Regions from separate parts of the Halomonas sp. BDJS001 genome, predicted to be linked through region 1. Evidence: predicted binding sites of a transcription regulator. Region 1 holds the regulator's gene; the other holds the start of a gene.
The links. The regulator FliA, encoded in region 1, starts transcription of late flagellar genes. The targets are predictions, from matches to a motif close to CTAAAGTTNNNNNNNNNNCNGCCGATA.
Positions count from the first base shown of each region.

Region 1 (15,800 bases):
CTTGAGCCATGTACTGACTATAACGGGCGTGCAGGATACGTCCCGGCACCTGATCGCCTACTTCATAGCCATCTTTGGCCAGCTGAGGCCGCTCGCGCAACATTTTGGGAGTAATGGTGTGCTCCTGCTCAAGCACTGGCGCCATGCCTTTCTCTAACGACAGTTCCAGCGCCTGCTTCCAGCCCTCAATGGCTAAATGGCGACTCACCTCATCGGTGAATACCAGCGACTGCTTGGAACCGTAAGGGATTTTGAGCATGGTGAGCGTTGAACCCAAGCCTAAAAAGCCCATACCGTGGCGGCGCTTGGCTTCGATTTCACGTTGCTGCTGGGGCAACGGCAGGCCAGCAATCTCGACCACGTTGTCGAGCATACGGGTAAAGATCGCCACCACTTTGCAGTAGCGCTCCCAGTCGAAGCGCGGCTCATTGCCAAAGGGGTCAATCACGAACTTGGTCAGATTGACTGAGCCTAGCAGGCAGGCGCCTTCCGGCGGTAACGGCTGTTCGCCACAATTGTGCGCATGAAAGCCATTAGCATCGAATGTATTGATTCCAGGTATCTGGACATCGTAAACCTCTTCAACGCCTACTTCTTTATGCCCCACCACCCGAGCCACAAAGCGCTCGCGATTCAACTCACGTTGATAACTACCTAGCAATTTTTCCAACTTACTCTGCTTATCATGATCGCCAAAACCAATAAGGTCTGCAAAGCGCCGGAGGTTATCACCGCTTATCATTAATTCATGTTGAGGCAAGGTGTTATATGAACGATGACCCCCCTTACCATCAGGAAGATGTCGCTTCACTGCACTACGCCTGTCTTGATATAGAGTGGCGATAACGCCCAAGCGCTGCAGCATCCGCTGAACAGCTTCAAGGCGAGCAAGATCGGACTGAGCCAAGCGAACACTCACACCTTTTTCTTGAGTACCTTGAACCGATCCATCTGCATCAAAAAAGCCACGCAAAAAGCCCACATAACCTTCCGACGACGCCTGTTCCAGCTCAGGTGTAATCGCCTTATTGCCGGGCTGCATGCCCATTTCTATCGCCAGATTTCGTAGTGCCGCGGTTGAAAGACGGTATTCGTTACGGCCACTTACCTTCTGCCAACCTGCGAAATCCGCACGATGAGGAAGGCTTTTTGCAGCCTCTTCTGCTAGCGCCATTATGGAACTGACAGCCTTCCCGAAAAAGTTGTCGCTACCGTTAGCAACCGCTGCTTGCGGCCACACAGATAAAACCGCTTTGTCAGCTTTGAGCGTGCCATCACCGACGAGCAGCCCCAACAGATACCCTTGTGCTTCATTAAGCCTGCCCCCCCACTCGGGAGCATCGCGATGATCATTGAGTAGCACGCGATCACCAACCTGCAGATCGCCTGCGGCACACCACTCGGTTTCTGTGCGATATCTAGTAAAGGCTGACACACGACGCACCCGATGGTCACTGGTCAACTTGAGCGCATAACCTTCAGCCGTTTGCAGACGAATCACAGGTTTTTGAGCTGTTAAAAAGAAGCCATCAGAGCCACTTTGATAAGCTTGGCCATCAATGATTGCCGTAAAAGGCTGGCCAATAAGCTGCGAAACCTGACGCGGCCCCTCCGACGTATGAATCCAAGTATCCGCTGTCACACAGGGGTTGGTGGCACGAATATCTTCGCAGAACCAGTTATTGTTCATGCGGTTGACCTGGTCGATCAGGATAAAGCCCGGCTCGGCGTAGTCGTAGGTGGAGGACATAATGGTGTCCCACAACTCCCGCGCTTTAATCACTTCCACTATGCGACAGGCAACTCGGCCCTCAGCGTCTACCGTGTAGCCTTCTTCAACCACCGGCCAGTCTCGGTAGACCAGGTCTTCCGCTTTAACGTCCTCTTTCTCACCGGGGTGCAGCGGAAAAGCCAGCGGCCAGTCGGTATTGTTCTTGACCGCTTCCATAAACTCATCGGTGATCAGCAGGCTAAGGTTGAACTGGCGTAGGCGCCCCGACTCGCGCTTAGCCTGTATAAACTCGCGCACATCCGGGTGGCCCACATCAAAGGTGCCCATCTGGGCGCCACGGCGGCCACCGGCAGAGGCGACGGTGAAACACATCTTGTCGTAGATATCCATAAACGCCAGTGGGCCGTTAGTGCCCGCGCCAGCGCCGAAGACGAACGCGCCTTTGTGGCGCAGCGTCGAGAAGTCGTAGCCGATGCCTGCGCCGGATTTCAGCGTCATCCCCGCATCAACCACCGAGTCTAGAATATCGCGCATGGAGTCGCGGATGGTGCGGGAGACGGTGCAGTTAATCAGGCTCACCGCAGGCTTATAGGACTCAGCCCCCGCATTGGAAAGAATACGACCGGCAGGAATGGCACCATTTTCCAGCGCCCAACGAAATTTGGGCAACCACTCTTCCGCTTTATCGCCTTCAACCGCTGCCAGCGCACGCGCAACCCGTTCAAACGTAGCACCGACGTCCTGGTCGACGGGTTGGCTATGACGATCCTTAAGACGGTATTTGGCGTCCCAGATCTCCCGCGAGGGGGCCTGCATGGGAACATCGTTAGAGGTCTTCATAGCCTTGGCAGCGGTGCTCATATCGCGAAACTCCTTCACAGCGGGGTGACTATTGGGCTCAAATCAAAGCCACTATACGTGGCATCGGAGTGAAGTATAGACCCGACTTCCAACCACATACGGCACTTTTTTCAAAATTTCCTACCATATATAGAAAAATCAGCGCCTTACACTTTTGTCATCGAGTAACTCGCTATAGACTGTTTTTTTTCGACTATTCGCCCAAGGATTTTGGTTAGATGGCTCAGATCATAACGACGACTCGCGCTCTGCATTTCCACTCGCCTTGGTTAGTCGCGATGGTCATCGCCGTCCCCATGATGGTCGCAACATCCATGGCGAACGCGGCCACGTTTAATACCGACGATGTGGTCATCCACGACCATTGGCAGTCAATGACGCTTTCACTGGGGGGGGAGCGCCACTACCGCGCAGTGGAAACCCACAGCTACTCGGATGCGACGCTAAGCCTGAATGCCACCTCGGGCGTTTGCGATTTACCCTGGCTGGAGATGCGCGTCACCCTTGAACAGCAGCAGGGGGAAAGCCGCGCAGTCAACTTAGTACCCGCCAGGCTGCGCATTGATGAGCAGCCTGTGATTGATACCATGGCGGAGTTTATTACTGAGCGGGGGGATGACGGCTTTTATGCCCACTTTTACCTCAGCGATATGCAGCCCCTGCTAGCGGATATGCGCCAGGGTGAGCAACTGTTTCTTGGCTTTGACCAGGAAGAGCGTGACCCCTGGTATATGACGTTTAGTCTGCAGGGCGCCGACGCGGCGATTAACCGGATGCTCACCCAGTGTGAAGGTAGCGGGGCTCACTAAGGTGCGAGTTTTAAAGCGCCGTAGCAGGCTCTAGCACCACCTCAACGCGATTGCGCCCACCATGCTTAGCGCGATACATGGCATTGTCGGCCCGGGAAATAAGGGTTTTACAGCTGTCACCCGGCTGCCAAACGGCGACACCGATACTCACCGTAATCGTTTGATCAAGCCCCTCTATACGCAGCTCTGCTACCAGCGAGCGCAGCCGCTCGGCCAGGCCAATGGCGGCGCCAACCTCGGAATGGGTCGCCAGCACAATAAACTCTTCGCCTCCCCAGCGCCCCAGATGGTCGCAACCCCGCAGCGAGCTTTCCACTAAGCGCGCCAGAGCCACTAGCACCTCGTCCCCCACGCTATGGCCATGGGCATCGTTGATCTGCTTAAAGTTATCCACATCGAACAAGAGCAGGGCAAAGGCGGCGGCGTAACGCTTGGCAGCTACCAGCTCGGCATTGATCGCCTCTTCAATGCGGTAACGGTTCCACACCTGGGTGAGCGGATCAAAGTGGGCTAATTGCTCAAGGCGCTGGTTGGCCTCGGCAAGGGCTTTGCGCTCGTGTTCCAGGTGCATATTCAATGAGCTAATTTCATAGGCCGAAATCGCCAGCGTCAGGTCTTCCCCCAAGTCTACCGCCGCTAAGCGCTCTACCCGCAGCCACGCTTCACTTCTGCCGACTACCTCTTCAGACCAAGCAACGGAGCCAGTATCACGGCCGGTTTAGGGTTGGTTGTAGGCTGCATCGCCCAATACAGCGTTTCCACCTGCTCAGGGCGTAAAAAAAACAGCCAGGCGCGCTGGGTCGAACTCATTGGCAGCGGCACTGCTAGAGCCCCACACTGCTCGGGCATGGCTAGCGAAGCGGTTAACGTCTCTTTGCCGATTTCGCGCGTGCACCAAGGACCGCTATGTACATGAGTTCTTTCCAGGCGCAGCACAAACTGGCTTATCGCTTCTGGAGTCGGCGTCACACCCGCTTGATAAGCGCCACCATTCACCCACAGCACCACGCCATGGGCGCGAAACAGCTTCATCCAGATAGCCGCCTGCTCATGAAGTAACTGTTGGGGACTTTGCGGCTCGCTGCGCGCTCGCGCACTGAGCACCAGACTATCCTGAACCCGTTGTAGGTAGCGGGCTTCTTGACGCGCCCGTAGCAGCAGCATGCGTTGGGTGGCCATTTGTACGAGGGTGCGAACAGCATCACGCACGGGGGGCTCAACCGAATGCGGCGCAGGTGAGTGGCAAAACACTAGCCCCCATAAGCCGGTATCCCCCTGAATGGCTAAACTGAATGAGCCCCGCACGCCCAGACGGTTTAAATAGCGCTGCCGTTCTGGCGCAGGTGCGCGTAAAAAACTACCGTTAAGGCTCGCTCCCGGGACGGCGGGGATCAGCGTTTCAGTAGGAGCATTAACGTCTTCAATTAACCGTACAGGGGAGTGTTGGTAACTTTTGCGCAAGGCGACAGGGAAGTCGCTGGCAGGAAAGCGTTGACCTAACAGCGAGGGCAGCCGTTTTCCCAATGCTTCTGCGACCATCAAACCATGCCAATCGCTATCGAAATGGCACACGGTGACACGATCATGACCGGTGAGCTGTTGAACAGCGTTAACCAGGCAGTCGAGGAGTTCTTGCTGATGCGTCGCTTCAACCAAATGCCTCAGCCGCTCAGTCACCGTACCCAGCAGACGACGCTTACTACGGGGGTTGAGTGGCTCAATCTCGACAATGACCTGCTCACCCGCTCGATAAGCGTGGATTTGAAAACGTGCGTGTCGGTGCTTGGAACGAATAAACATTAAAGGGCCTGGAAGCCGCTGCTGCCCCTGCAATTCACGACGCACCCGCTGACTTAGCCGTTTCCCCAACACGCAGGCTAGCGTAAGCTGCCCATGTTCAGGGCGCTCAAAACCAATTAAGCGGGTTAAGTTAGTACTAGTAGTTTGGATGCAGCGACAATCGGCATCGACGACCAGCAGGGCTCCAAACGACTGCAATCGCGGGTGGTACATGGACACAAACGTGGCCTCGAAATCTATTCACCCTCGACCTGCTGCCTTAGCAACAGCTCTACGCGACGGTTGGCAGCGCGGCCCTCCGCCGTTGCGTTTGGTTCCATGGGTTGGGTGTCGGCATAACCGACGGCCCGCATACGAGAGATATTGAACCCTTGGCGCTCTAAATGCCTCACCACAGCAATAGCACGCGCTGATGAGAGCTCCCAATTAGAGGGGAAGCGGGCCGTTGAAATAGGCACGCTGTCGGTGTGGCCTTCCACCGAAATCTGACCGTCAAAACGGGTCAGCACATCGATAAGGCTTTCTATCACATCTTGCCCACGGGACGTCAGTACCGCTTGGCCGCTGGGAAATAAAAGGCTGGTATCAATGCGGAGCGTGAGCCCTTCGCGCCCTTGGGAAACGCTGACACCAGGGATATCGAGCCCGTCAAACTGGGGTTGAACCCCTGAATGGCGGGGCTGGATACCGGTGGCCAGAGACGCCAGAGGCAGTGATGATACAGCGCTGGCTGAACGCATGAAAGCAGTATCAGCCGCTTCACCGCCGCCCGGCGGCGTCAGGGAAAGCAGTAGCACAAAAAGCGTGATGAGCAGCGTCAGCACATCTAAATAGCTGGTTAGCCAACCCTCATCGCCATCGCCTGGCGATGGCGTCATTTCCAGTGCATGGCGTGTATCACGGTCAAGCATCTGGTCTTACCCCTTCACCGCCGAACTAACCGACGAATCAGGCCTGGGTTTGACGCTGTTATCACGGATCTCATCGTGGTAATTAGCCACAAAGGAGTTGAGGGTCTCTTCAATAAACGACGGTAGGCGACGCTTGGTAATCAGCGAAATACCCTCCAGTACCATGTTCATGGTAATCAGCCGCTCTTCGGTGCGGCGCTCTAGCTTCACCGCAATCGGCTTAAACACCAAGTTGGCGAGTAAAATGCCGTAGAAGGTGGTGAGCAGCGCCACTGCCATGCGCGGGCCAATGACCTGTAAGTCGCCAGCGTCCATGACCTCCAGCATGTTGACCAGCCCCACCAGGGTGCCGATCATGCCAAAGGCAGGTGCATAGGTCGCCATGGTACGGAAAATTTGTGCTTCAGCATGCTCACGGGCTTTAAGGCGGGCAATGCGCCAGCGCAGCATGTCAAAAATTTCATCCTCTTTGGTATTGGCAATGACCAGTTGGATCCCGGTACGTAAAAACGGATTGCGGGTATGCTCCAACTCGCGCTCGACCGCGCGTACATCGCCTTTAAACCACAGCCGGGACATATCGACCAACTCGCGGATATCGTCACGCATGTAGGTATTTTCACGCCTGAAGACCAGGCCTACCAAGCGTACAACCCGGAGCACCTCTTTCAGTGGATAGCTAATAAAGGTAGCCGCCAGGGTTCCGGTCACCACGATGGCAAGCCCCGGAAAATTGATAAAGCTTTCCGGGGACTCTGCTGTGAAAAACAGCACGCTCACCAACAGCAGTATGCTGGCAAATATGCCTATCAACGTCGAAGGATTCATCCACGGCTCCTTGCCGGTCACAAGTGAGTAAAAAAAACGTTGGCGTTATGCCGAGTCGTGTAAACGCGCGCGTAAACGACTCACGGCTTGGCTGTGCAGTTGTGAAACACGTGATTCCGTCACGCCCAGCACAGCGCCTACTTCCTTGAGGTTGAGTTCTTCTTGGTAGTACAGCGCCATGAGCAGCTTTTCACGCTCGGGAAGCGCTTCAATCGCTTCAATCAGCGTTTGACGCTGCTGACCGTCCAGCAACTGCTCGAACGGTGAATTGCCCAGTTCATTACTGACAGGCTCTCCGCCATCAGCCACTAGTTCTTCAAACGGCAGCAGTTGTCCGCTGTTAGTGTCATTGAGAAGCTGCTGATACTCACTCAGCGGCATCTCAAGGTGTTGAGCGATTTCGTTCTCTTCCGGGGCGCGCCCTAACAATTGCTCTAATTGGCGAACGGCGCTGTCCACCGCGCGCGCTGAACGGCGCACGCTGCGGGGCAGCCAGTCGCGGGTACGTAACTCATCCATCATGGCGCCGCGAATACGCTGACTGGCAAAGGTCGCGAACGTCGCGCCCTGGGTAGCATCGAAACGGCCCAGCGCCTCGAGCAGCCCCACCATCCCGGCCTGAATAAGGTCATCGAGCTCAATACTCGCCGGCAATCGAACCTGTAATGTTAAGGCCTGACGTCGCACCAGTGGCATGTATTGCGTCAACAGCTCATTTTGTTTAATCCTGCCCTGTGCTGTGTACATATTCTCGCCTCGCGGCTAATCAGCCTTCACTGATAGTTCACAATCAATTGCAACCCCTGCACACGTACAGGCCGCTGGCCTGGGCGCAAGGCGAAGCGAAAATGCAGTGGCGCATCGGCAGCCCGCCCCTCAAGCGCAGTGGTAGAACCCCGCATACCAGTTAATGCAACACACTGCTCAGGATGGCAGAGCCAAGCGTTTAATAGTGCACCGGGTGGATGCTGAAATTGCCACTGTATACGCCCAAGCTGGCCTGATTGAAGGTTTCCGACAGCGGGTGGGGAAGCTGTTTTACTACTGCTTGCCCGATCACTCATTGCCACCATCAGCCCTGGTATCTGGCTGCTCCAGCTACCGGGTGCCGCCTGGGCACTCCCTGTTAATCCTGCGATTAGCCCCCCTGCCATCAGTACTAAGACCCGTGGCAGCCTCACTCTTAATAGCCAGCTTAGCATGCTTAGTCTCCTCGGCAGAGTATGCTCATCGTGCAAGTACCAGTAACTCCATATTTAAGTAGTAATCAGCAGCTTCACGCAAGTTATTGAGCAGCCCTTGACGCGGCAAGTGCGGCTCATGGAGCGCTAGTAAACGACGCGGTCCGCCACGTTCATGGAGCTGTCGCAAGGTACGGAACATGACAGCGAAGGTATCGGCATCGCTACTGATCCATAGCGCCCAACGGCTGTATTGCTCGCGAAGCTGAGCAAGGTCGGACGTTTCCGCCATGACGATTCGAATGTCCCAATCATCAGGGTGACCGGCCCAGTGGCGACCTAGCGCTGACCACTGACCGAGGCGTGCTTTAACCTTATTAACGTGCACGGCACCACTACCGGGTAGTCCAACCACCACAAGTGGGATTTTAGGTTTGGGCGGCGCCAACGTTGTTGGCGCTTCCACCGCGGTGGTCGTTGGCATTAAGAAAGATGAGGACTGCTCAGGCTCGGGGACATGCTCTGCTGCCGCCGCATCAACAGCACCCTCCGCCTGCTGCTGTTGGCGCTGCAAGTTTGCCCACTTGCGCAGTCCCGAGGCTTGATCCTGTTCGCTCACGCCACACCCTCTCGACTCACACTGCCCATTTGACGAATCGCATCCCGCGCCATAAAGGCATAGATCAACGCATCGAGCATGCCGGTATCGCGGCGACGGCGACTAGCCCCTAGTAGATTGAGGAGATCGCCACGCAGCGTCTGCGCCTCCTCATCATCGGCAATATCGAGATGGCCGGCGACTGACGCCACACCGCTGGCCATTAACAGGCGAACTTCCGCATTTAAATCACCGCTATCAGCCTCTTTTAGCTGCTGCCACGCGCGCCGGGTCAAGGCAGCCAAGCCTTCGCTTTGCAGCTGGGTTAACAGCAGTGAGAGCACCTCGGCCCCTAACCGAGCTGGGGTAAGCCAGTAGCGGCGCACCACCACTTTGGCGCTTTCCGGATCGCGTACCTCCCCGTACCAGGCGAGCAGAGCACAGCCGCTGGCGTCCTCAACTTCAGCGTAGGCGGTCCATAGCTGCACCGATTGGCCGCGAAAACGTACGCCCACATGGTGCGTAAGCACACTGTCATTAAACAGCTGACGGATCGTCTGGCGCTCGTGGTGAAAGAGTACCCGATGACTGGGGGGGACTTGGCTGACCCAGGTCAAATGCTCGGCTTCTAGCCACGCTAGCGCATCCGATTCGGGAAAACGCGGTAGCAAGTGCACCGCGACACCGCTTGATGAAGACAACGCGGCCATGCGCGGTTGCCACCCTGCAGGATGGCGATGCTGCAGCCAGGGTAGCGCTAACCAGGCACCATTTGTGTCCAGCCCAATGTCGGGCATTGCCCAATCGCAGCCGCGCTCATTACGCCGAGGAGCCCATGCCATGCCTAAGGTGGTATCCGTCGCTGGGTAACCGGCGAGCAGCGCGTCCAGGCGCGTTTCCTGCACACGGCTAGGTAGCGAGGCTAAGTCCCAGATCTCTTCTAATGCCGCAAACCCTGTGACGCGTTGGCGCAATCTCGCCAGTAACGATGATAAACGACGCCCCTGTCCCAGCACATCCCGCGACCAGCGCGGCATCCCCATCGGGACATCCGCACGTTGCGCCCCCTCACGCTGTGGTGTTGCCGTACTCAGTGCTTGATCCACTAGCGCGCCAGGGGCTGCTATCACCATATCTTCGGGCACCTGCTGACCATTGGAACCGAACAGCACGCGCATCCCGTGGCGCATAATAATGTCTAACACTGGTGCCAGACGCCCCGCCTCATCCTGCTTGGTAATAATGCAGTCATCTAACTCTGCGCCCGCCGCTCGCGCGGCTTGACGATAGCGCAGCACAACTTCCTCGAGGGTTTCCGGCTGGCTGGCGGCATTAAGCAGCAGCACCAAACGCACCCGCGAACGTCCGCCCTGGAGGTGGGCAATCTGTTCGATCACTCGTTGGTCACGCTGACTCATACCTACGGTATCGATAATCACCCACTGCTTGCCCTGCAGGCGGCCCAGCAAATCGTCGATGGGTTGCTCTGCATCCAGCGCGTACATCGGGGTGTCCAGCAGGCGTGCATAGATGCGCAGCTGCTCATGGGCACCAATCCGGAAGCTATCAGTGGTGACCAGCGCTACCGGGCGGGTACCGTGACGCATCACAAAACGGGCGGCAAGCTTGGCAGTGGTAGTGGTTTTGCCCACCCCCGTGGGCCCCACCAGGGCGACAATCCCGGTTTGATCAAAAAAGCTTGGCTCATCGCTCAACACGCAGAGACGATCCATCAATTGCTGGCGCAGCCACTGCAGCGGCGCTTCACTGTTGCCGTCTAATCTGGCGAGCGATCCGGGCATTCCCACCAGCAGCTCATCGGTGAGCTCACTGCTAAAACCGACATTCCATAACAGTTGGCGCAGCCTCGCAGCCGTACCGGTGGGCGCCGCTGGCGTTGGTGAAGCAGCATGGGCTGACTGGCTGTTTGCCAGCAGCGCTCGCATATCCTGCATTTCCCGTAGTAAGCGCTCACTCATCGCCTGCATGGGGTCTTGTGTCGGAGGTGGCGGCGTTTCGGTGGGTGCGGGTTCCGGTGAAGGTTCAAAGTGGTCAATGGCTTCATCCGCCATGGCCAAAATTTCAACGCCCCCTTCGGTACGCCGATTGGCCACAATCAAGGCGTCTTCTCCGAGCGTTTCACGCACTTGGCGCATCACATCACGACTATTGGCTCCCACGAAACGTCTAACGCTCATGATTTACCTTTTGCCTATTCTGGAAATGGTCAACGCTAGCCTACCACGGCGTGTCGTCATTAACGTCCGCCGACTATTGTCGTCACTCTTAATGTGCGGTCATCAGGGATTTCAGCCTGGGACAACACCGACATATGGCGTAGACGGCGGCGCAAAAAGCGCGAAAGCACCGCCCGCAGCGAGTGCTGCACAACCAGCACCGGCGGCTCGCCGGAGCTTTCGTGACGCTCCAGCGCCTGCTGCGCCTGAGTCATCAGCGTTTCTGCCAACCCGGGTTCCATGGCGCCGTTACCGTTCATGGCCTGTACCAGCACCTGCTCCAGCTGGGCATCCAGGCCCATAACATTAAGCGTCTCCTGCCCTGCAAACCACTGCTGGACAATGGCCCGCCCCAGAGAAACACGCACCAGCGCCGTCAGTTCGTTAGGATCTTTTTGCTGGGTGGCATACTCCGCCAGGGTATCGAGAATAGTGCGCATATCGCGGATAGAGACATCTTCATCGAGCAGATTTTGCAGGATACGCTGCAACACCGTCAGCGAAATAGCTTTCGGGATCACCTCTTCGACCAGGGCTTTCTGATCATCACCCATTTTATCCAGCAGCTTCTGGACTTCCTGACGGCCCAGCATCTCGGGCGAATGGCGGTGCAGCAGATGGTTCAAGTGGGTCGCTATGACGGTACTGGCGTCCACCACGGTGTAGCCATACACCTGAGCGTGTTCACGCTGGTTGCTATCAATCCAGACAGCGGGCAAACCAAAGGCAGGATCCTGGGTATGGGTGCCCTGCAGCTCACCGGAAACCTGCCCTGGGTTGATCGCCAGCCATTTACCCGGCTGCGCCTCGGCGCGGCCAATCTCGGCGCCTTTCATGGAGAGCACATAGGCGTTAGGCGGCAGCTCCAAATTATCGCGTATATGCACCACCGGCGGCAGGAAGCCTACTTCTTGAGCGAATTTCTTACGCACGCTCTTAATCCGCCCAAGCAACTCGCCTTTTTGGCGCGAATCGACCAGCGGGATTAAGCGATGCCCCACTTCCAGGCCCAGGGTATCGACCAGTTGCACATCTTCCCAACTCGCTTCGGGGGTCTCTTGCAGAGGCACAGGGGCCGCGGCGATCTCCTCTTTGACCAACGCCTTTTCCTTGTGGCGCATAAGAAACCATGCCAAGCCCGCCAAGAGCGCAGTAAAAAATAGAAATACTAGATTGGGCATACCAGGCACCATGCCCAACAGGCCCATCACCACGGCGGCCAAAATTAGTACCTGCGGATTAACGAACAGTTGGCTGAGCATTTGTTGGCCAATATCTTCGTTCGTCTCGGTACTTACCCGGGATACCGTGACACCCGCTGCGGTCGAGATCACCAGGGCAGGAATTTGCGCCACCAGACCGTCACCGATGGCCAGTAACATATAGGTCTGACCAGCAGCGCCAAAGCTCATATCGTGCTGCAGCATGCCAATCATCAGCCCGCCGATGATATTGACCACCATAATGACCAAACCGGCAATGGCATCACCACGGACAAACTTACTGGCGCCGTCCATCGAGCCAAAGAAATCAGCCTCTTGAGCAACCTCGGCACGGCGCTTTTTGGCATCTTCTTCGCCGATTAAGCCGGCATTCAGATCAGCATCGATGGCCATCTGCTTACCCGGCATTGCATCCAGGGTAAAACGTGCACCCACTTCAGCAATACGGCCAGCACCTTTGGTGATAACCATAAAGTTGATGATGACGAGAATCAGGAAGACCACCAGACCCACAGCGAAATTACCGCCGACCAGAAATGCCCCGAACGCTTCAATGACCTTACCCGCCGACGCACCGCCTTGATGGCCCTCCATGAGCACCACCCGGGTAGAAGCCACATTGAGAGACAGACGCAGCAGCGTGGTGAATAGCAACACGGCAGGGAAGGCCGCAAAGTCCAGCGGCTTCTGGGTAAACATGCTGACCATTAACACCATAATGGCCAGCGCGATATTGAAGGTGAAGAGTAAATCCAGAGCAAAGGGGGGCAAGGGCACAATCATCATGCCCAAAATCATTAGGATGAGCAGCGGGCCGACCAGCAGCTTCATGCGCACATCGCTCATCCAGTCACGCCGACCTACTAGCTGACTCAAGCCTTTCATGGTTGCGCCTCATTACCACCGGCGCCTTGCCCGGGGCTTTCCATCTCCGGTGGTACCGGCAGGTTATCGGGGATTGGGGGCACCTCGCCTCCTTGTTTTGCGACTTGCTTGAGGCGATAGGCCCAGGCCATTACTTCCGCCACTGCGGTATACAGTTCAGCCGGCACCTCCGCCTCTAGATCCACGTGATGATAGAGGGCACGTGCCAATGGCGCCGCCTCCAATCGCGGTACACCGGCCTCTTCACCAATTTCGCGAATACGCGCGGCCACCGCATCGGCCCCTTTTGCCACCAGCCGCGGGGCACCCATGCTGCCTTCCTGATAAGTCAGTGCTATCGCGTAGTGCGTGGGGTTGGTAATGATGACGTCCGCATCGGGTACCTTGCTCATCATCCTGCCCCGCGCCATGGCCTGTTGCTGCTGGCGTATGCGCGCTTTCACATGCGGGTCGCCTTCAGACTCCTTATGCTCACGCTTGATCTCTTCCTGACTCATGCGCAGCTTCTTGGCATTATCCCAAAGCTGGAAAGGGACATCGATCAAAATGACCACTATCAATACCATCACCATGAGCCCAGCTGCCTGCGCCGCCATGGTTAGAGCGTTGGTCAGCGCTTGCTGGATAGGCTGATCCATTAGCGCCATAAATTTGCCGATGTTGAAATACAAAAAGGTCGCAGCGACGCCCCCGACCAGAGCCGACTTGGCGATCGCTTTGGCCAATTCGATCAATGCCTGGGTGGAGAAGATGCGCTTTACGCCCTTAATAGGGTTTAGCTTGGAAAATTTGGGCTGCATCGATTTAGCCGATATCAGCCACCCCCCCATCAGCCCGGGCGCAACCAACGCAATCACCGCTAACAGTAAAAACAGCGGCATCATGGCAAATAGCGTGCGCTGACCAAGATCCAGGGCGTTGACCAGCATCGGGGTACTTTCCATTGCTTGGCGACGCTCAAACAAGAAAGCCTGCTCCATCACCGCGCCCAACTGGTCGTAGAGCATTTTGCCCATGCTGTAGAGGCCAACCACACCACCCAGCAGTAGCAGAAACGTGTTTAACTCGCGGGAACGGGCAACCTGGCCCTCTTCACGGGCTTTCTCTTTGCGCCTGGGCGTGGCCTCTTCAGTCTTTTCCTGGTCGCTATCGTTATCTGCCATACGGGTATCCGGCCAGGTGAAGCGAAGCTTATCACGTATTCAGCGTCCATAGGGACGGCTGAATAGCGTGCTTGCACGCCCAGGGGGCGTTTAATAACGCGCGTTAAAAGCCTAATTCGTCCAACAAATCGTCTACCTGGTCTTGTCCAGAGACGGTATCCGGAACATTATCCTTCACTTGCGGCCCATTCAAAAGGTCTTCGTTACGCCGTGCATTGTCGCTTTTCCACTGATCCTCGGCCTTGCGCTGCAGCGTTTCTCGTGCATGGGCGCCCGGCGCGTTATCAATGAGCACCTGAACCAGCTGATGCTCGATCTCATGGATTACGTCCATCATCTTCTTAATCACTTGGCCGGTCAGGTCTTGGAAGTCCTGGGCCATCATGATTTCCATCAGTTCTTTGTTAGTGGCTGACACCACATCGGGCACATCGCTGAGATAAGTGCGGGTCTCGACGACGAGTGCTTTCGCCTCATCCAGCTCTTTCGGCGCTTCAAACCACTCGGCCCAGCGCTTATCCAGCGCCTCCGCCCGGTCTGACAATTGATCCTGCAGCGGCTGCGCACGGTCAACGGCATTGAGCGCTCGATCTGCTGCCTGCTCCGTCATGGTAGCGACATAGTGCAGGCGGTCGCGTGCATCGGGGATGGCTTCAGCCGCTTTCTCAATCTCTTTATCAAGCCCTAATTCACGCATGTTCTCGCGCAGCATACGCGTCAACTTGCCGATGCGATGAATTAGATCTTCAGCGGCTTGTTCGGACGATTGGGCAGAATCGGACTGCTCATTCTGGCTCATAATGTTGTCTCCTCGTTAACCAAGCACATAGGCCCAGTCACTCACATACCCAGTTTGTCGAAGATCTTGTTGAGCTTCTCTTCAAGGGTAGCGGCAGTGAACGGCTTGACGACATAGCCGTTAGCGCCCGCCTGAGCGGCCGCTATGATGTTCTCTTTCTTCGCTTCTGCGGTCACCATCAACACGGGCAGGTCTTTCAGCGCCTCATCCTGGCGGATCTCCTTGAGCATTTCCAAGCCGTCCAGATTCGGCATATTCCAATCGGAAACGACGAATTCAAAATTGCCTGAACGCAGTTTATTAAGCGCATCTTGGCCATCTTCGGCTTCATCTACGTTGGTAAAGCCCAGCTCCTTAAGCAGACTACGCACGATCCGACGCATAGTGGGAAAGTCGTCTACAACCAGGAAACTCATATTCTTATCTGCCATGGGTCATCCTCTAATCAATCAGTATATGGCACGGAGGCGACTGAAAAGTACAGTCAGGGGTTTAAAACGGTCTCTTAGAACTGTTTCTACAGCTGTTCTTCAAAATTCTTCCCACTCTTCATGTTCGTTACGCTTGACGCCGGCCGACTCGTCTGCTGTTGGTCAACCCTGGGAGCAGGCATCGCGTTCGTTATGGGTGACGAAGCGGGTAGCGCCTGATGTGATGCACCTTGCACACCTAATAGCTTAAAGACAGCTACCGCTTGTTCCAACCGGTTGGCCTGCTCCTCAAGCGAGGCCGCCGCCGCAGAGGCTTGCTGTACCAGTGCAGCGTTTTGCTGG
Region 1 covers NZ_CP110535.1:96,189-111,988, reverse strand. The annotation lists gene OM794_RS00530 (LAGLIDADG family homing endonuclease) at 1-2,593, opposite strand, end outside; gene OM794_RS00525 (hypothetical protein) at 2,812-3,402, shown strand; gene OM794_RS00520 (GGDEF domain-containing protein) at 3,413-4,027, opposite strand; gene OM794_RS00515 (GAF domain-containing protein) at 4,078-5,415, opposite strand; gene OM794_RS00510 (flagellar motor protein MotB) at 5,439-6,113, opposite strand; gene OM794_RS00505 (motility protein A) at 6,120-6,941, opposite strand; gene OM794_RS00500 (RNA polymerase sigma factor FliA) at 6,987-7,688, opposite strand; gene OM794_RS00495 (flagellar protein FlhE) at 7,715-8,143, opposite strand; gene OM794_RS00490 (hypothetical protein) at 8,169-8,741, opposite strand; gene flhF (flagellar biosynthesis protein FlhF) at 8,738-10,918, opposite strand; gene flhA (flagellar biosynthesis protein FlhA) at 10,978-13,065, opposite strand; gene flhB (flagellar biosynthesis protein FlhB) at 13,062-14,228, opposite strand; gene cheZ (protein phosphatase CheZ) at 14,332-15,027, opposite strand; gene cheY (chemotaxis response regulator CheY) at 15,069-15,458, opposite strand; gene OM794_RS23225 (methyl-accepting chemotaxis protein) at 15,545-15,800, opposite strand, start outside.

Region 2 (15,800 bases), 2.3 Mb from region 1:
GCGGGCGTTTCATAGGCGAGGGTTTGGAAGGCATGGGTGAAATGAGCTTGGTCATAGTAGCCGCATTGTAGGGCTATTTCCGTTAGGGGCAGCGCGGTTGCAAGCAACCCATGGCGGGCTCGGTTCAGTCGGGCATAGGCCACTAATTGGCCTGGGGTAACGCCCACTTCACGTTTTAATTTGCGCTCCAGAGTACGTCGAGTAAACCCTAGCGTGGCGCCTAACTGTTGGGGTGGGAGCTGAAGTTCTCCAATGGCTTGAACAATCGTAGTGATACGGCTATTGGCGGGTGGCTGGCGCTCTAGTCGATGTAACAACCATGTTTCCAGCAGGCGTAAGCCCTGTTGCGAGTCCAACTGGTAGAGGCGCTCTACCACAGGTATCAATCCTTGCAATCCTAGTGGTTCAAGCTCGTTATCCAAGCGGTAGTGTGTATCTGTGAATGCTTCAGGTAGCAAGCCTAACAAGCAGTGGGCGCCGGCTGCCTTAAAACGAATGCCCAGACAAGGTGCGGTGGTGTCGAGTGTCTCTATCAACGTGGTTTTGTTGAAACAGAGCGTGATGATGGGGTGGGGGCTGGTGAGCTTAATGCTAAGACTAGCACCGGCATCTGGGTAGAATTTTTCGGTTCTTGATTCAGTGAGATGCCCTGGGCGACCCATTGACCAAAGGCACTGAACCCATGGGGCTAAGCGTTTATCAGGCAGGCGATGCCGAAAATTCAGATAGTTAGCGTTGCTTGGCAAGATGAACTCGGTCATGGCGTCAACCAATGGTATGTTTTTTTAATGATGGCTCACATTAACTCAATCTCACAGAGTCTGGGAGCTGGCCCGGCGCCATACACTAGGCGGCGCTTTTTCCTGGCGAGCCCAGTTGCGCCTTAGCTGCCGCTCATCCCCGAATCCGGATGCTTCGGCGATACGCGCTAGCGTCCAGGTCGTTTCGGTCATTAACGCTTTGGCTCGCTGCAGGCGTAACCCCATAATATAGTCGCCCACCAGCATCCCGGTGAGGCTTTTGAATTGGCGTCGGAAATGGCGCTCGCTCATGGCGGCCTGAGCCGCCAGCGTTTCGATAGACCACTTTTGAGAGGGCGCGGCGCAGATGGCATCTTGAACGCGATGCAGCCGTTCATCCACATGATTGCGGCCCTCAAGCCAGGCGCCCAGCTGAGGCTCCTGACCACTGCGGCGAAGATACAGCACCATCTCCCGCGCTACCGCTAGAGCCAGCGAGTGGCCGCAAGCGCGGGTTAGCCAGTACAGAATGGTATCAATGCCGGTCGAAATTCCCGCGCTGGTTAAATAGCGCCCGTCCTCGGTAAAGATACAATCACGTTGTACCTTTGCTTGTGGGGCTTTGGACTGTAACTGCTCGATTAGCGTGTGGTGGGTGGTGCAGCGTCGCCCCTCTAACAGGCCAGCGTCCGCCAGTAACAGCGTGCCGGAGCAAACGGTCATCAGCGTATCCGCACAGTGGGCATTCGCCTTAAGCCAAGCGACACACTCTTGTTGTGCCATTGGCTCAAGACTATTGCGATACTGCCCCGGAATCAGCAGTAAATCTTGAGGTGAGAGCTGTTCAGGTAGTGGGTCAATGCCGCTAAGGGTTAGCGGCCCTAACCACTGCATGGCCGCTTTGGGGCCGATATAGTGCACCTGAACGTCTATCGAGAGCCTATCGGCGCACTGCAAAACCTGTAGTGGGCCAATCAAATCAAGCGGCACCTGGCCGGGCATCATCAGTACCGCCACCCGCAAAGTGGTGGCTCTTGGGGATGGCGGTTGGCTATGTGGTTGCTCTTCACTCACGCGTGCTTTGCCATTCGTTGACCATGTCTTGTGTATTGATAATACGCGCAAAACGGTTTTCAAGTACCAGTTCGGTGCGCGCCTTAATATCATCCGCTGACCAGGTGACACCTTGGCGCGTCATGGGGAACGTCAGGGTAGCGTCGCTGATAAAGTCGACACTAAACCCCAAATCCGACGCTACTCGGGCGGTGGTTTCACAGCACTGCTCGGTACGAATACCGCTTATCGCCAGCCGTTCAATGCCGCGCTCCCTTAACCAAGCCTCAAGCGAGGTGTCAGTGAAGGCATTATGGACACGTTTATGATAGGTCACCGCTACTTCATCATTAAAGCCATCAAGCGGACGAATCAGGCCATTCTTGGGGTCAAAAGCTCCTTGACTGCCAGGCTCTTCATGCAGAATGCGGATGACCGGAATGTTGTTTGCCTGGGCGGCGTTCAGTATTGCACGCTGCTTGGGACGCCATACCTGAGCCAGCGATTCTACCCAGTAGTCGCGGGCGGGAAAGGAGGCTTGAACGTCAATTAATAGCAAGGCGGTGTTAGGCTGGGTCATGGCTAATCTCATTGTGTTGAAGTGAGGTTTCAGATTAGCTTTTCCACATTCAGCCAACGATGCGTTGGCCGGTCACAAAGAGGGCAATTTCGGCCATGGGTGGCCAATGTATTCGAGCGGACAGCACGGCAGGGTGATTCGCAGATACAAGCAGGGTTTATTTCTTCACACAGACAAAAATAGCGTTCCCTGAGGTGTTCTCCCAAGGGATGATTTTTTCATAGTTGTGCTCAAACACATGAAGCTCGAAGTAGGGCTCTAAAAGTGTCACTAACTCTGCAAAGCTGACCGCCACCATAGGGTGTTCATCGTTCCACATCTGCGTTCCATCAGCGTCCGTCTTTTCAATACTAAGCCTGAGAGACTGCTTTTCACCCTGCCCGCTATAGTGCCATCCGGAGCGGAACGTGAATAATTCACTTCCCTGTTTGGCACTATGTTTAACGAATAGACTGTTATCAATTTTCTCTTTATCGACAGCGTTAAAACAGAAAACACCGCCAGACTTGAGTGCGCGGTGCACACTGGCCATGCACATTTTTAGCTTTTCAATACCAGCGTTGTAGTGGATTGAGTATAAAAAGCAGGTAATTAGGTCGAGGGGCGCGCTCACCTCGAAGCTGCCCATATCTTGCAGGGTGAACTGGGCTTCTGGACAACGTGTGGCGGCGATATCCAGCATCGGTTGGTTGATATCCAGTCCGCTACTGGCATAGCCGAAATCAATGAAATGGCGCACGTGGGGGCCGGTACCACAGGCTAAATCCAAGTGTGCGGTTTCTCCGTTACCGAAAATCTGCTGCAGCCTATGAATGGCGTTGCTTTGCGCTGGGTAGTCAATATCTACACACATTAAATCGTAGTAGCCAGAGAGGTCGGTATAGAGTGCGTTGAAGGACATGTTCGCCTAATGGTGGGAGCTAAAGAGGGTAGGGGCGCATAGTAAACGAAATACCGCTCGTGACCCTAAAGAACCCCTGGCGATGACCGATATATATCTAAGAGCATCGAGATTTCTCTGCTCGATCCTAGATGCCAAGAGTACCCGCTATGCCGAAAATGCTGTCCTTACTATTCGCCCCCTTGCTCCTGATGCTATCCACGCAAGCCCTCTCTCATAAAGATGATGCAGAGGCGGCGGCGTTGGCGTGGCTAGAAGCCATTGATAGTGGGCAGTATGAGCAGGCCTGGGAAGCGTCATCTCCACTACTCAAAAAGCCGCTTTCTCCTCACATGTTGGAGCGCACGATTGGAGCCGCGCGGCGTGATTTTGGCGCTGTTCAGTCGCGCCGACGAGTAAGCGTCGTCCGCGAAACCTCTATGCCAGGGGCGCCAAGAGGCGACTACGCGGTTTTGACGTTTCAAACACAATTTGAAAACAGGCCGCAGATTACCGAAACCATCACCCCTCACTTTGAGGAGGGCGCGTGGAGAGTTAGCGGTTATTATCTGAATTAACCGACTGCTCGAAAATAGTGTAATCATTGCTGGCTTTCAGAATCGCCACCTTGGTTCAGGCCTTTTTTTTGTCGTTAAATCCTGCCATCACGTTGTTCATGACGAAGCTCGATGTGGGTGCTACGTTGAGTAGGTAGCCTTGTGTATGTAGCTATGGTTAGGCGCCATACGGCACGTTAAGGCGTTGAACACGAGGAGCGGGTAATGCCATCCCTTTCTCTCAAATCGCACTGGCTCTGGTTGATAGTTGCCGGTTTGCTAATGGTTACCATGTCGTTGACGTGGCAAGCCATGGCGCAGTCCTCGTCGTCCAGCGTTCTGGTACTCAATATCGAAGGCGCCGTTGGCCCGGCGACCAAGGACTACTTTTCGCGGGGGCTGGATAAGGCTCGCGAGCAGGGCAGTGAAGTGGTAATCGTCGAGCTCGATACCCCTGGCGGGTTGGTCGACACCACCCGCGACATGATCCGCGAGATGCTCAACGCTGACACTCCCGTGGTGATGTACGTTTCCCCCAGCGGTGCGCGAGCGGCAAGCGCGGGCACTTATCTGCTTTATGGCAGCCACGTGGCTGCCATGGCGCCCTCTACACATCTTGGCTCGGCCACGCCGATACAAATGGGCGGCGGGTTGCCCGGCAGCGATGAAGGCGAGGAAGATAATTCGGCTGAGGAGTCGAATGGCGAGGGCAGTGCCATGGAACGCAAGGTGGTGGAAGATGCGGTGAGCTTTATCCGCAGCTTGGCGGAACGCCATAATCGCAATGCCGATTGGGCTGAAGAGGCCGTGCGCAATGCGGCCAACCTCACTGCCAGTGAGGCGCTGGAGCAGGGCGTCATTGATGTGGTGGCACGCGATCTCACCGATCTACTTGAGCAGATGGACGGCATGAGTGTGGTCTTGGAAAGCGGCGAAGCCACCCTCGATACCGCCGGACTCACCATTGAGCGCTTCGATCCTGATTGGCGCACCCAGGTGCTATCGCTGATCACTAATCCCAACATCGCCTTTTTCTTGATGATCATCGGCTTTTACGGACTGGTTTTCGAGCTGGCCAGTCCCGGCAGCCTGTTCCCCGGCACCATTGGCGTGATTTGTTTGCTGCTCGCCCTGTTTGCGTTTCAGGTGCTGCCGATTAACTACGCCGGGCTTGCGCTGATGGTGGTTGGATTGGCTTTGATGGTGGGCGAGGCTTTTATGCCTAGCTTCGGTGTGCTGGGGGTTGGCGGCATCATTGCTTTTGTACTTGGGTCGGTAATGCTGATGGACGCGGAGCATCTTGCCATTTCGCTGCCGCTAATCGGTGGTGTGGCACTGGTGTCTGGGGGGCTAATGCTATGGACGTTAACACGCTTTGCAACGCTGCGCCGTCGTCCGGCACACACTGGCGCGGAGCAGTTAATCGGCGCAGACGCGGTTGCGCTGGAGGATTTTGAGGTCAGCGGCCATGTAAGGCTGCATGGCGAGCGCTGGAACGCAGTGAGCGATGCGCCAGTCAAACGAGGTGAAAAGCTTGTGGTGATGGGTATTGAAGGCTTGACGGTATATGTGAAGGCTCAGTAATGCGCGCCGCCAGTGCTCACTCTCTTACATAACCGACCCACTGCTAAACGAGGTGTCCAATGATTATTTCGTACTTAGTACCTGTCGTGCTGGTGGTGATGTTGATCGCTGCCTCTATCCGCATACTGCCAGAATATAAACGCGGCGTAGTGTTCTTTCTTGGTCGTTACCAGACAGTGAAAGGGCCTGGGCTAGTCATTGTGATTCCCGCCATTCAAAAGATGGAGGTGGTGGATCTACGCGTGATCACCATGGATGTACCGGAACAGGACGTGATCTCTCAGGATAACGTCACCGTTAAAGTTAATGCGGTGCTTTATTTCCGCGTCGTCGATCCAGAAAAGGCGATCATTCAAGTCGAGAATTTTACCCAGGCGACTAGTCAACTGGCCCAGACCACTTTGCGTTCTGTGCTGGGTAAGCATGATTTGGATGAGATGCTTTCCGAGCGGGATAAGCTCAACGACGATATTCAGGAAATTATCGATACTCAAACCGAAGCGTGGGGTATCAAGGTCGCCAATGTTGAAATCAAGCATGTAGACTTGGATGAGAGCATGATCCGCGCCATTGCCCGCCAGGCCGAAGCGGAGCGTGAGCGTCGCGCCAAGGTGATTCACGCAGAAGGGGAGCTTCAGGCTTCCAAAAAGCTGGTTGAGGCCGCGAACGTAATGCAGGAAAACTCGGCTGCACTCCAGCTTCGCTATCTACAAACCATGAGTGATATGAGCAACAAAAACGCTTCGACGATTGTTTTCCCATTGCCGATGGACATCATGGAGGCCTTTAGGGATATGAAGACTAAGCATGTCTCGCCGGTACAAAACGCCGATAAACCTGACGAGTGACACTAACGTAAGCTATTAACCAACCTGGATCTCCAATGCCGCTGATTGCCGACACCCCCGCCCCCCCTTACTACGCGGTTATTTTTACCTCTCTTCGCACAGAGGTCGATGATGGCTATGACGAGATGGCGGCAAAAATGGTTGAGCTTGCAGCCCAGCAGCCGGGTTTTTTGGGCGTGGAGTCCGCCAGGAATGAAGTGGGGGTGACGGTTTCCTACTGGGCAGATTTGGCATCTATTAAAGCCTGGAAAGCCCATGCTGAGCATCAAGAGGCGCAGCGGTTGGGTCACCAACAGTGGTACCAGCACTTCAAAACGCGTATTGCCAAGGTCGAGCGGGATTACGCTATTTAACAATGAGCCCTCGGAGCAGTTGCTTACACTAACAGCCCTGCCAGTGCCTGCAGCCCCAGTGCTACCAACAGTACAGCGACCCCTGCTACCAAACTGGTTATCACTGCATGGCGTTTCCATAACACCAGCACGTCATGACCAAAGCGGTGAACCAACCAACCCAGGCCGAAATAGCGTAAGCCTCGGGCGATGAGCGCCGCCAGGGCGAAAAGCAGTATGGGGTAGCCTGACAGCCCGGCAGTAATCATCGCCACCTGAAAGGGGATAGGCAATATGCCTATGGCCAGAATCGCAGCAAAACCGTACTGGTCGAAGAAGCTCTGGAACGCCTGATAGCTCTGCTCCATCCCCATAAATTCGATAAACCAGGTGCCAACGGATTGGTAAAGCACCATACCCACGCCATAGCCGATGAGTGACGCCACTAAGCAACCCAGCGTGGTAGCCGTAGCAATTGCCCAGATACGCTGCTTGTTAACGGCCATTAGCGGTATCAATACCAGCTCGATGGGAATGGGCAGAATAATGGTCTCAAGAAAAGAGAGGGTTCCCAGTAGCCACAGCATGTTCTTGGAGCCGTTAATGCGCTCGAACCACTGTATAGTTCGCTTTGATGTTAGGGCCATGGTGGTGATTACATTTGGGGATTGATGCGCCGATAAATAGCCGCTAACACGCTGTAAAGGCCGAATGCGAATAGCCCCAAAGCAACAAACGCAAGCAGCCACTGACCGTAGGGCTGGCTTCGCAGGGTGCTAAACACTTCACCCATACCACCTGCTTCATTGGGGTCGATTTGATAAGCGGCGATGATAAAAAAGCTGCCCACGATCACAAACACAACGCCACGAATCACCAAGCCGAAACGACAGATAGGATAGGCCCACTGTTGCGTCTGTGTCGGCATAGAGAAGTGTTTGTCGAATTTGGCCTTATAACCTTTAAATGCGTGGGCGATGCCTACGCCAATCATGATGAGGCCAACCCCGCCTACCAGCCAGCGCCCGAAAGGCTGCTGCATCAGCCAGCTAGCCACTCCTTGCGAGCCGCCACCTGAACCACCAGAAGAGCCGGCATACTGGAAGATGAGCGTAGCGGCAAAAAATGCCAATAGCGTATGGGTAATGGCGCTCGCTAATAAGCCTGCGCGAATCGCTAAACCTTTGGCGCCGTTGCCGTGATGGTCGGCGTCTTTAACTGCTTGGATAGTTCGCCACATAGCGTAGCCCAACAAGCCAACGGCAATGAGGCCTAGCAACACGTTACCAAAGGGGGCCGTGAGCACGCGCTCTAAGGCGCCACGGCTGCCTTCGGTCTGGCCGCCTTGTCCAAACGCGGCCAGCGCCGCGAGGCCGCCCACTAATACATACACAATGCCGCGGGAAGCGTAACCCATGCGAGCATAAAGGGTAATTGCATCACGGTGGTCGGGGTTTTTCATACGACTGGCCATGGCGTCCTCCTGACGAATTTGGCGTTGCATATCCCTATGCAATTTAGTTTATATAGCGTTTATCAGCGGCCCATACTGTGCTTGTGCTGTACTATTGTCCAGCCCAAGCCAAGTGGCAGGAACAATTGCTATTTCCACTATTTTTGAATAACAAGAGCAGAGCATGAGTACAATTTCGTCACCTATCTTCTGGCGGGATGCGCGTATGCCCTATGTGGAGCTGCGCAAGATTAGCGACGCGCGACAAGTTTGCTATGCGCCGCACAGCCATACTCATTGGTCGCTGGGGGCCGTTACCGCAGGTCAAAGCACGTTTTGTTATCGTGATGCGACGCATCAGATTAGCGCGGGTGACATCGTGATGATGAACCCCCACTGGGTGCATGCCTGCAACCCCATCGCAAACCAGCCCTGGGCGTATTTGATGCTCTACGTCGATACCGAGTGGCTGAGTGAGCTGCGCTATCAATTGGGCCTACTCAATGCCCCTGACTGGCAAGATATCGCTACCGCGGTCATTACCCAGCCAGCGCTTTATGCCGGGTACTGCGATATGGCCGCTTGTTTGCTCGATGAACACCGCGAGATTAGCGATAAGCAAACGGCGTTAGTCGAGTACTTGTCTTCCATGCTGCAAGTGCTTGCTCAAGAATCCCCCGCGGCATTGCCCCCAGCGCCCGGTGCGCTAGAACAGGTCGCGGCCTATTTGCGTGCCAACTGTAGCGCTGATATATCGCTAGAACGCCTATGCCAGCAGTCCGGCTATAGCGCTGGGCATTTGATTCGCGCCTTCAAACAGCACTTTGGACTAACGCCCCATGCTTACCTGATTAATCAGCGAATTCAGATGGGGCAGAAAGCGTTAAAACAAGGGCAACCTATTGTTGAGGCGGCTTTGAACGCGGGCTTTAATGACCAGCCGCACTTTCAAAGAACATTCAAACGGCTGGTAGCCGCGACACCCAACCAGTATCGTTATCCGCTACTCAATCAGTAAGACAATAGCGCTAGCTGCCAAGCAGATAGCGAGTGCGCGGTTAATCGTTAGTAAGATGATAGGACGATGAACATAGCGTTTGAGAAAAGCGCCTGCCACCACCCAAGTGGAGAGCGATAGCCAGCAAATAGGTAGATAGAGGGCGGCGAATAGCCATAGCAGGTAAGGCTCATTACCGCTGGTGTAAGCCCCAATGCCAGCGGCAGACGCCAGCCATGCTTTGGGGTTAAGCCACTGCATCATAGCGCCTGTCCAAAATCCCGGTGCGTTATCGGCACCTCGTTCCTGCACCCGACCGTCGTGCTGAAACAGTTGATAGCTAAGGTAGAGTAAAAAAACAATGCCTGCCCAGCGTAAAAACGCTTCCAACAGCGGCGCTACCCTCAGCAGTGAGTAAAGCCCAACGCCGATGGCTAAAAACAGTGCAACAAACCCCAGCGTGGCGCCGGTGACAAAAATAAGCCCTCTAGCGATGGGGTAATGCGTGCCGCTACTCAAGCAAACGATGTTGACCGGCCCCGGCGAAATGGACGCGGCCAGAGCAAATGCAGACATGGGCAGAAGTGTTGGTAGCAGTAGGGTAGCGCTCATTGTCATCCTCCTTGGTAGTGCAAGAAGTTTGCAATGAAGACCGCAGGTGGTATTGAACAAAATTGATGTGGCAACTTAAGCGACGGCCTTTCAATCTTCGCTTTTAATGCCCAAACACCGACCAGCCGGTGCGCTGCACAAACATTTCAAGCGCCTGGGTGCCCAGTAAACTATTGCCGTAGGCGTCCAACCCCGGCGACCAAACGGCAATAGCGCCATGGCCTGGCGCAATCGCCAGAATACCACCACCCACACCGCTTTTGCCGGGCAGTCCGACCCGGAAGGCGAACTCCCCCGAGGCATCGTAGTGCCCGCACATCATCATTAATGAGTTGATCCGGCGGGCTCGCTGGGGCGCTACCACACGAATCCCGCTGGGTTTGTTGATACCATCGGAAGCCAAAAACAGTCCTGCATGGGCAAGTTGCTCGCAGCTCATGGCAATGGCGCACTGGTGGAAGTAGGTGCCCAGCACTTTATCGACATCGTGGCGTAGATGCCCAAAGGCTTTCATAAAGTGTGCCAGTGAAGCGTTGCGGTCGCGGTGGGCCATCTCTGAGGCAGCCACCGCGTGGTCGAAGTAAATGCTGTCATCATCGGCGATATAGCGCACAAAGCTAAGAATCTCGCCCAGTGTCTCTTTGGGCTCATGGCCCATCATGATCGCATCGACCACCGCAATGGCCCCGGCATTAATGAACGGGTTACGCGGCTTGCCGCTTTCATGCTCTAACTGAACGATAGAGTTGAACGGATCACCCGAGGGTTCGCGGCCCACTTTCGACCACAGCGAATCACCCACTTGCCCCAGCGCAATGGTCAGGGTAAATACTTTGGAGATACTCTGGATGGAGAAGGGGGTGGTGGCACAGCCTGCCGAGTACACTTTGCCATCCACGGTGGCCAGCGAAATGGCAAACTGCTGCGGGTCAACGTGTCCAAGCTCGGGGATATAGTCGGCGACCTTGCCACGCTGTTCAGCATTCGCCATGGCTGTTGCAATGTCATTGATCAAGTCTTGCATGGGCGTATCGTGTACCGTCAGTGGAGGCGGGGCATTACCCTAGCGGAAAAGTCGGGAACTGTCTGCTATGCCATTAGCAAGATTCGGGTCGGCAACTCGCTTGTGAGCACTTAGGCTGATGGTTAAATAAGTACCAAGGCACAGAGACTACACAATGAACGACTATGCGCGTATCGAAAAGCCATGGCTTATATGGTGGCCCACGCAGCGGAGCAACCCAACCTGGAAACGGTGGCCGCGCAGGTGCATTTAAGTCCCTTTCATTTCCAGCGGCTTTTTTGTCGTTACGCAGGTATCAGCCCCAAACGCTTTTTGCAGGCGCTGACGTTAGAGCGCAGTAAGCAACTGATTCGGGCATCGACCTCACTGCTGGATATTGCCCATACGCTGGGGCTGAGCGGCGGTTCGCGGCTTTACGATCACTTTGTGCAGCTAGAGGCTTTCACGCCGGGGGAGTATAAGCGCCAGGGTGAAGGCGTGGAGATCGCCTATGGGGTTCATAAAACGCCTCTAGGTAGCATGTTTGTGGCGGTAACCCCCCGGGGTATCTGCCGTATGGGTTTTGTCGATGCGACGAATTCTGAGGAGTTACTGGCACGGCTTGGCAAAGAGTGGCCACTTTCCACGCTTCATCACGACCCTGACGCCACGCGCTTTGCTGTGGAGGCGCTGTTCAACAGGGCAGACGATGCTTCTGCCACTTTGTCGCTGCATGTGACTGGTACCAACTTCCAAATCGCTGTATGGCGGGCGCTGCTGACCATTCCCGAAGGTCAGCTGGCCAGCTATTCGCACATTGCCCAGGCACTGGGCACCCCCAAGTCGTCGCGGGCGGTGGGCAATGCCGTGGGTGCCAACCCCATCGCGCTATGGATCCCCTGCCACCGAGTGATTCAACAAAGTGGCGCACTTGGTGGCTACCGCTGGGGGATAGAGAAAAAGCAGATAGTGCAAGCCTGGGAGCTGGCAAAGGTTGATAACGAATTGCTCTCTCCCATGGCCGCGTCTTAATCAATTAGCCCATTGGCATCATAAAACGGGAACGGGCCGGAGTAGGGGTCGATAAACCCTTGGTGAGTCACCATGCCATTAGCCGCCGACCACTGGTGTAGCAGGTAACCGGGTGGCTCTAGCTGAAAGTGGGCGGGGCCGTCTGGAGTGAGATCCAGGCTGACCTGGTGGGAAACCCCGGGGCAGCTTATCACCAGAGTGTTGGCAAAGCGCGCCTGAATCGAGCGGTGCAGATGCCCGCAGAGCACCCGCTCGATCTGGGGGTGCTTGCCAATGACGTCGGCGAGCGCCTCTGGTCGCTTCAGCGGCTGGCGATCCATATGGTCGATACCACTCACGAACGGGTGGTGATGCACCATGACCAGCGTCGGTTTATCGGGCTGCTCCGTCAGCGTTGTATCCAACCACTCCAGGCTCTCATCGCTTAGCTTCCCATGAGGTTTGTCCGGCACCGATGAGTCGAGACCTATGAGGCGTACCGGGTAGTCATCCACGACCCACTGCAGGTAGTCGCGGTGCTGAAACAGGTAGCGATGCTCCGGGAATGCATGACGCAGATGTTGGCGGTCGTCGTGATTGCCAGGGATCAAGTACACCGGAAGCGTCAGGTCGGCCAGGAGTTGCTTAAAGGTGGCGTACTCGTCGGGGTGGCCAAAATCAACCAAGTCACCGCTAATCAGCACCAGGTCGGGCCGCGGTGCTAGCTGGTTGAGCTTGCTGATCGCTTTGCGTAAAGCACTAGCGGTATCCACTTGGCGGTAGGAGAGCTTGCCGCCCGCCTTGATATGCGGATCGCTAATCTGGGCGATAAGGCATTGCTGGGCATGAGGATCTTTCTGAATATTCAAACCTTGATCAGCCATTGGCCATCTCCTTGGCATTAACAGGGGCAGTGGGCTTATCTGGATGAAAAAGCACGTTAGAAGGGAGGGACAAACCAATGGCGGTACCGTTTGGCAGCGCTGGCGAGAGGGTGCCTCAATCTGGAGTGGCGAAGCGCCGCCCGTATCCACCATCAGGCGTTGGCTCTGACCCAGGAAAATGCTTTGCACTACCGTGCCTGTTACATCGGCTTGGTCAAGTGGCACTACCTGAATATCTTCTGGTCGGCAGTAGACCGTGGGTACGCCCTGCAAGTGAGAGGCAGAGAGCTCACCGCCATGTACCAACAATCTTCCCTCTTTTTGGCTGCCGATAATGTCCAGGCAGTTAACCGCGCCAATAAAATCGGCCACAAAGGCATTGGCGGGCTGGTGATAAATCTCTTGAGGCGTGCCTAACTGGGCAATGCGCCCGGCTTGCATCACCGCGATGCGGTCACCCAGGGCCATGGCCTCGTCCTGGTCGTGGGTGACGTAGACCGCCGTGGTGCCTAGCTCCCGTAGAAGCTGGCCAATCTCGATGCGTAAGCGGTCGCGCAGTTTCGCGTCTAGAGCTGCCAACGGCTCATCAAACAGCAGTACCTTGGGGCGAACAGCAATCGCCCGGGCAAGCGCCACGCGCTGTTTTTGGCCGCCGGAGAGAGCGTCGATTCTCCGCTCACCAAAGCCCTGCAAGTCGACCATATGCATCACTTCGTCAAGCCTTTGGGAAATCTCAGCTCGTGGCAAACGCTGTATTTTTAGCCCGTAGGCAATGTTGTCAGCAACGCTCATATTGGGAAATAGCGCGTAGTTTTGAAACACCATGCCCACGTCGCGCTTCTCAATCGGCAGAGCGGTGACATCACGCTCGCCAAACAGCACCTGCCCGCCTTTGTCGGGGCTTTCCAGACCGCTAATAATGCGCAGGGTGGTGGTTTTACCGCAGCCGGAAGGGCCCAGCAGTACAAGGGTTTCGCCCGCGTTAACCTGTAAATCAAGCGGCTGTAGCGCGGTAGTGCCATCCGCAAAGGTGCGGCTGCACTGGTTTAGGGTAATGCTGACAGATGAACTCATAATGGATTCTCAACTAAAACAGTCAGGTGTCTTTCAGTAGGCGTTTATCGACGTTGCCCGGTGAGGTGGCCTGCCCACTGAATCGCCACCAGCAAGGGCACCACCATCGCCAGAAATATCAGCGTGTATGCCGAGCCCACTTCAAGGCGCATCGAGGCGTAGCTGTCGGCTAAGCCGACGGGCAGCGTTTTGGTCAATGGGGTATGCAGCATCCAGGTGATGTTGAATTCGCCGATGGATAAGGTAACCACCATCAGCGCGCCCGCTAGAATGCCGCTCATGCAGTTGGGAACGACTACGCCGAAAAAGCGCTGGTGGAAGCTGGCGCCCAGGCTGGCGGCGGCCTCTTCTAGCTGGGGAAGCTTGGCGGTTTGCATCACGGAGAGTACCGCGCGCACCATAAAGGGCAGCGTAAACAGCACGTGTCCGACAAGAATAAATAGCCAACTGCCGCGAAATTCACGGTAGCTACCGTAGGCGAGCAGTAGGGCAAGGGCGGTGGCCAGCCCAGGCACGGCAACCGGCAGCAGCAGGAGTTCTTCAATGGCGTTGGCCCAGCGGCGACGGCTGCGCAGCAGGCCATAGGCGGCGGGTACGCCAATCAGGGTCGTGATCAATAAACAGGCGAGCGCTAGTTTAATGGAGAGCCAAATGGTATCGGCGTAGAGCTGCCACACCTCATCCACCCAGCGCAGGGTCAGACCGCTTTCAAGACCCACAAAGTAGTTCTCTGTGAGCCCCGCCATCACCGACATGGCGACGGGCACTATCATAAATAAGCACACCAGCAGGGTGAAGCTGAGTTGCAGAACAAAGCGTAGGCGCGATTTCATACCGAAGCTCCCAGGTTGCCGCCTGCCAGCCTGCGGGCAAGGCTTAACGCCATCCAGGTGATCACACCCAGCACCACCGAAAGCGCAGCCGCCATGGCGAAGTTAGCGTAGTTGGTGAATTCGCCGTAGATATTGAGTGGCAGGATGCTTAGCCGCGTGCCCAGGGTAAACGCCGTTCCAAAGGCGCCCATGCTGGTCGCAAAGCAGATGGCACCGGTTGAGAGCAGCGCGGGTGCAATGCCGGGCACGATAACGTCCTTGGTGACCTGCCAAGTGTTAGCGCCTAACGAGCGAGCGGCCTCTTCAAGGCTTCTATCCAGGTTGTCGCAGGCAGCCATCACCGTGGTGATCACACGAGGAATGGAGAAGTAGAGGTAGCCAATAAAGAGTCCGGCCAGTGAATAGGCGAACATCCAGCGCTCGCCAAATAGCCACAGGCTGGTTTGCGCAAGGGCACCCTGGCGGCCGCCCAGCATAATGACCAGAAAGCCCACCACGACGCCTGGAAAAGCCAGCGGAAAGGTGAGGATGGCTACCAGCACCGCTTTTCCGAAAAAGCGCTGGCGGGCGAGAAAAAAGCCAGCAACACCGGCAATGGCCACCGCTACCAGTGACACTACCAGCGAGAGACCAACGGTGGTTGCTAGACTGATTAAGTACTGCCGATGGGTGAGAATGGTTAAATACGCGCTAATGCCGCTGCTTCGGTCAGCTTCTGCGCCCATCAATATTAGCCGTGAAAAAGGCAGTAACCAAAAGGCGCAGAAAATCACCAGGGCAGGCAGTAAGGTAAACATTACGATAAAGCGTTTACGCCGAGCTGGGCCTACCATCGTCACTGGTCGACGTAGATAAGAAGCAGCCCCGGAGGGCTGCTTGGATGCCGCTGTCATGATTAACGAACCTCCGACAGATACCGCTCAGAGAAGCTACGCTGGGCAGCCGCCATGGCGTTGTAGTCGACGGCTTCGGCGCGGGCATACTCGCTATCGGGCAGAAAGACTTCGCGCGCTTCAGGGGAAATGGCGCTGGCGCGCACGGGGCGCAGGTAAGCATCTGCCCATACCGCCTGGCCTTGATCAGAGAGCACGAAATCAAGCACTTGCTGACCGTTTTCGGGGTTAGGGCCATCTTTTACCAGGCTCATCACATAAGGCACTACTACGCTGCCCTCTGCGGGAATCACAAACTCTACATTGGCACCATCGCTATGGCGTGCGCGGTAAGCGTTGAAGTCGTAATCGAGGAGAATCGGGATCTCACCAGAAAGTACTCGAGCGTAGCTGGTTTGCTTGGGCACAATCGGGTCGTTTTCGGCGAGCTGGTTGAAGTAGTCGATCGCCGGGGTGAAGTCATTAA
Region 2 covers NZ_CP110535.1:2,740,868-2,756,667, reverse strand. The annotation lists gene OM794_RS12775 (helix-turn-helix transcriptional regulator) at 1-761, opposite strand, end outside; gene OM794_RS12770 (GlxA family transcriptional regulator) at 813-1,814, opposite strand; gene OM794_RS12765 (isochorismatase family protein) at 1,807-2,373, opposite strand; gene OM794_RS12760 (class I SAM-dependent DNA methyltransferase) at 2,531-3,274, opposite strand; gene OM794_RS12755 (DUF4019 domain-containing protein) at 3,424-3,831, shown strand; gene OM794_RS12750 (NfeD family protein) at 4,036-5,394, shown strand; gene OM794_RS12745 (slipin family protein) at 5,454-6,242, shown strand; gene OM794_RS12740 (antibiotic biosynthesis monooxygenase family protein) at 6,278-6,595, shown strand; gene OM794_RS12735 (YqaA family protein) at 6,619-7,221, opposite strand; gene OM794_RS12730 (DUF1206 domain-containing protein) at 7,230-8,048, opposite strand; gene OM794_RS12725 (AraC family transcriptional regulator) at 8,212-9,045, shown strand; gene OM794_RS12720 (LysE family translocator) at 9,031-9,636, opposite strand; gene OM794_RS12715 (glutaminase) at 9,740-10,660, opposite strand; partial or broken gene OM794_RS12710 (bifunctional transcriptional activator/DNA repair enzyme AdaA) at 10,815-11,671, shown strand; gene OM794_RS12705 (ATP-binding cassette domain-containing protein) at 11,668-13,608, opposite strand; gene OM794_RS12700 (ABC transporter permease) at 13,653-14,441, opposite strand; gene OM794_RS12695 (ABC transporter permease) at 14,438-15,334, opposite strand; gene OM794_RS12690 (ABC transporter substrate-binding protein) at 15,337-15,800, opposite strand, start outside.
Region 2: a site for FliA is predicted at 3,340-3,366, ahead of OM794_RS12755 (DUF4019 domain-containing protein). Genes of this name have one in related genera too.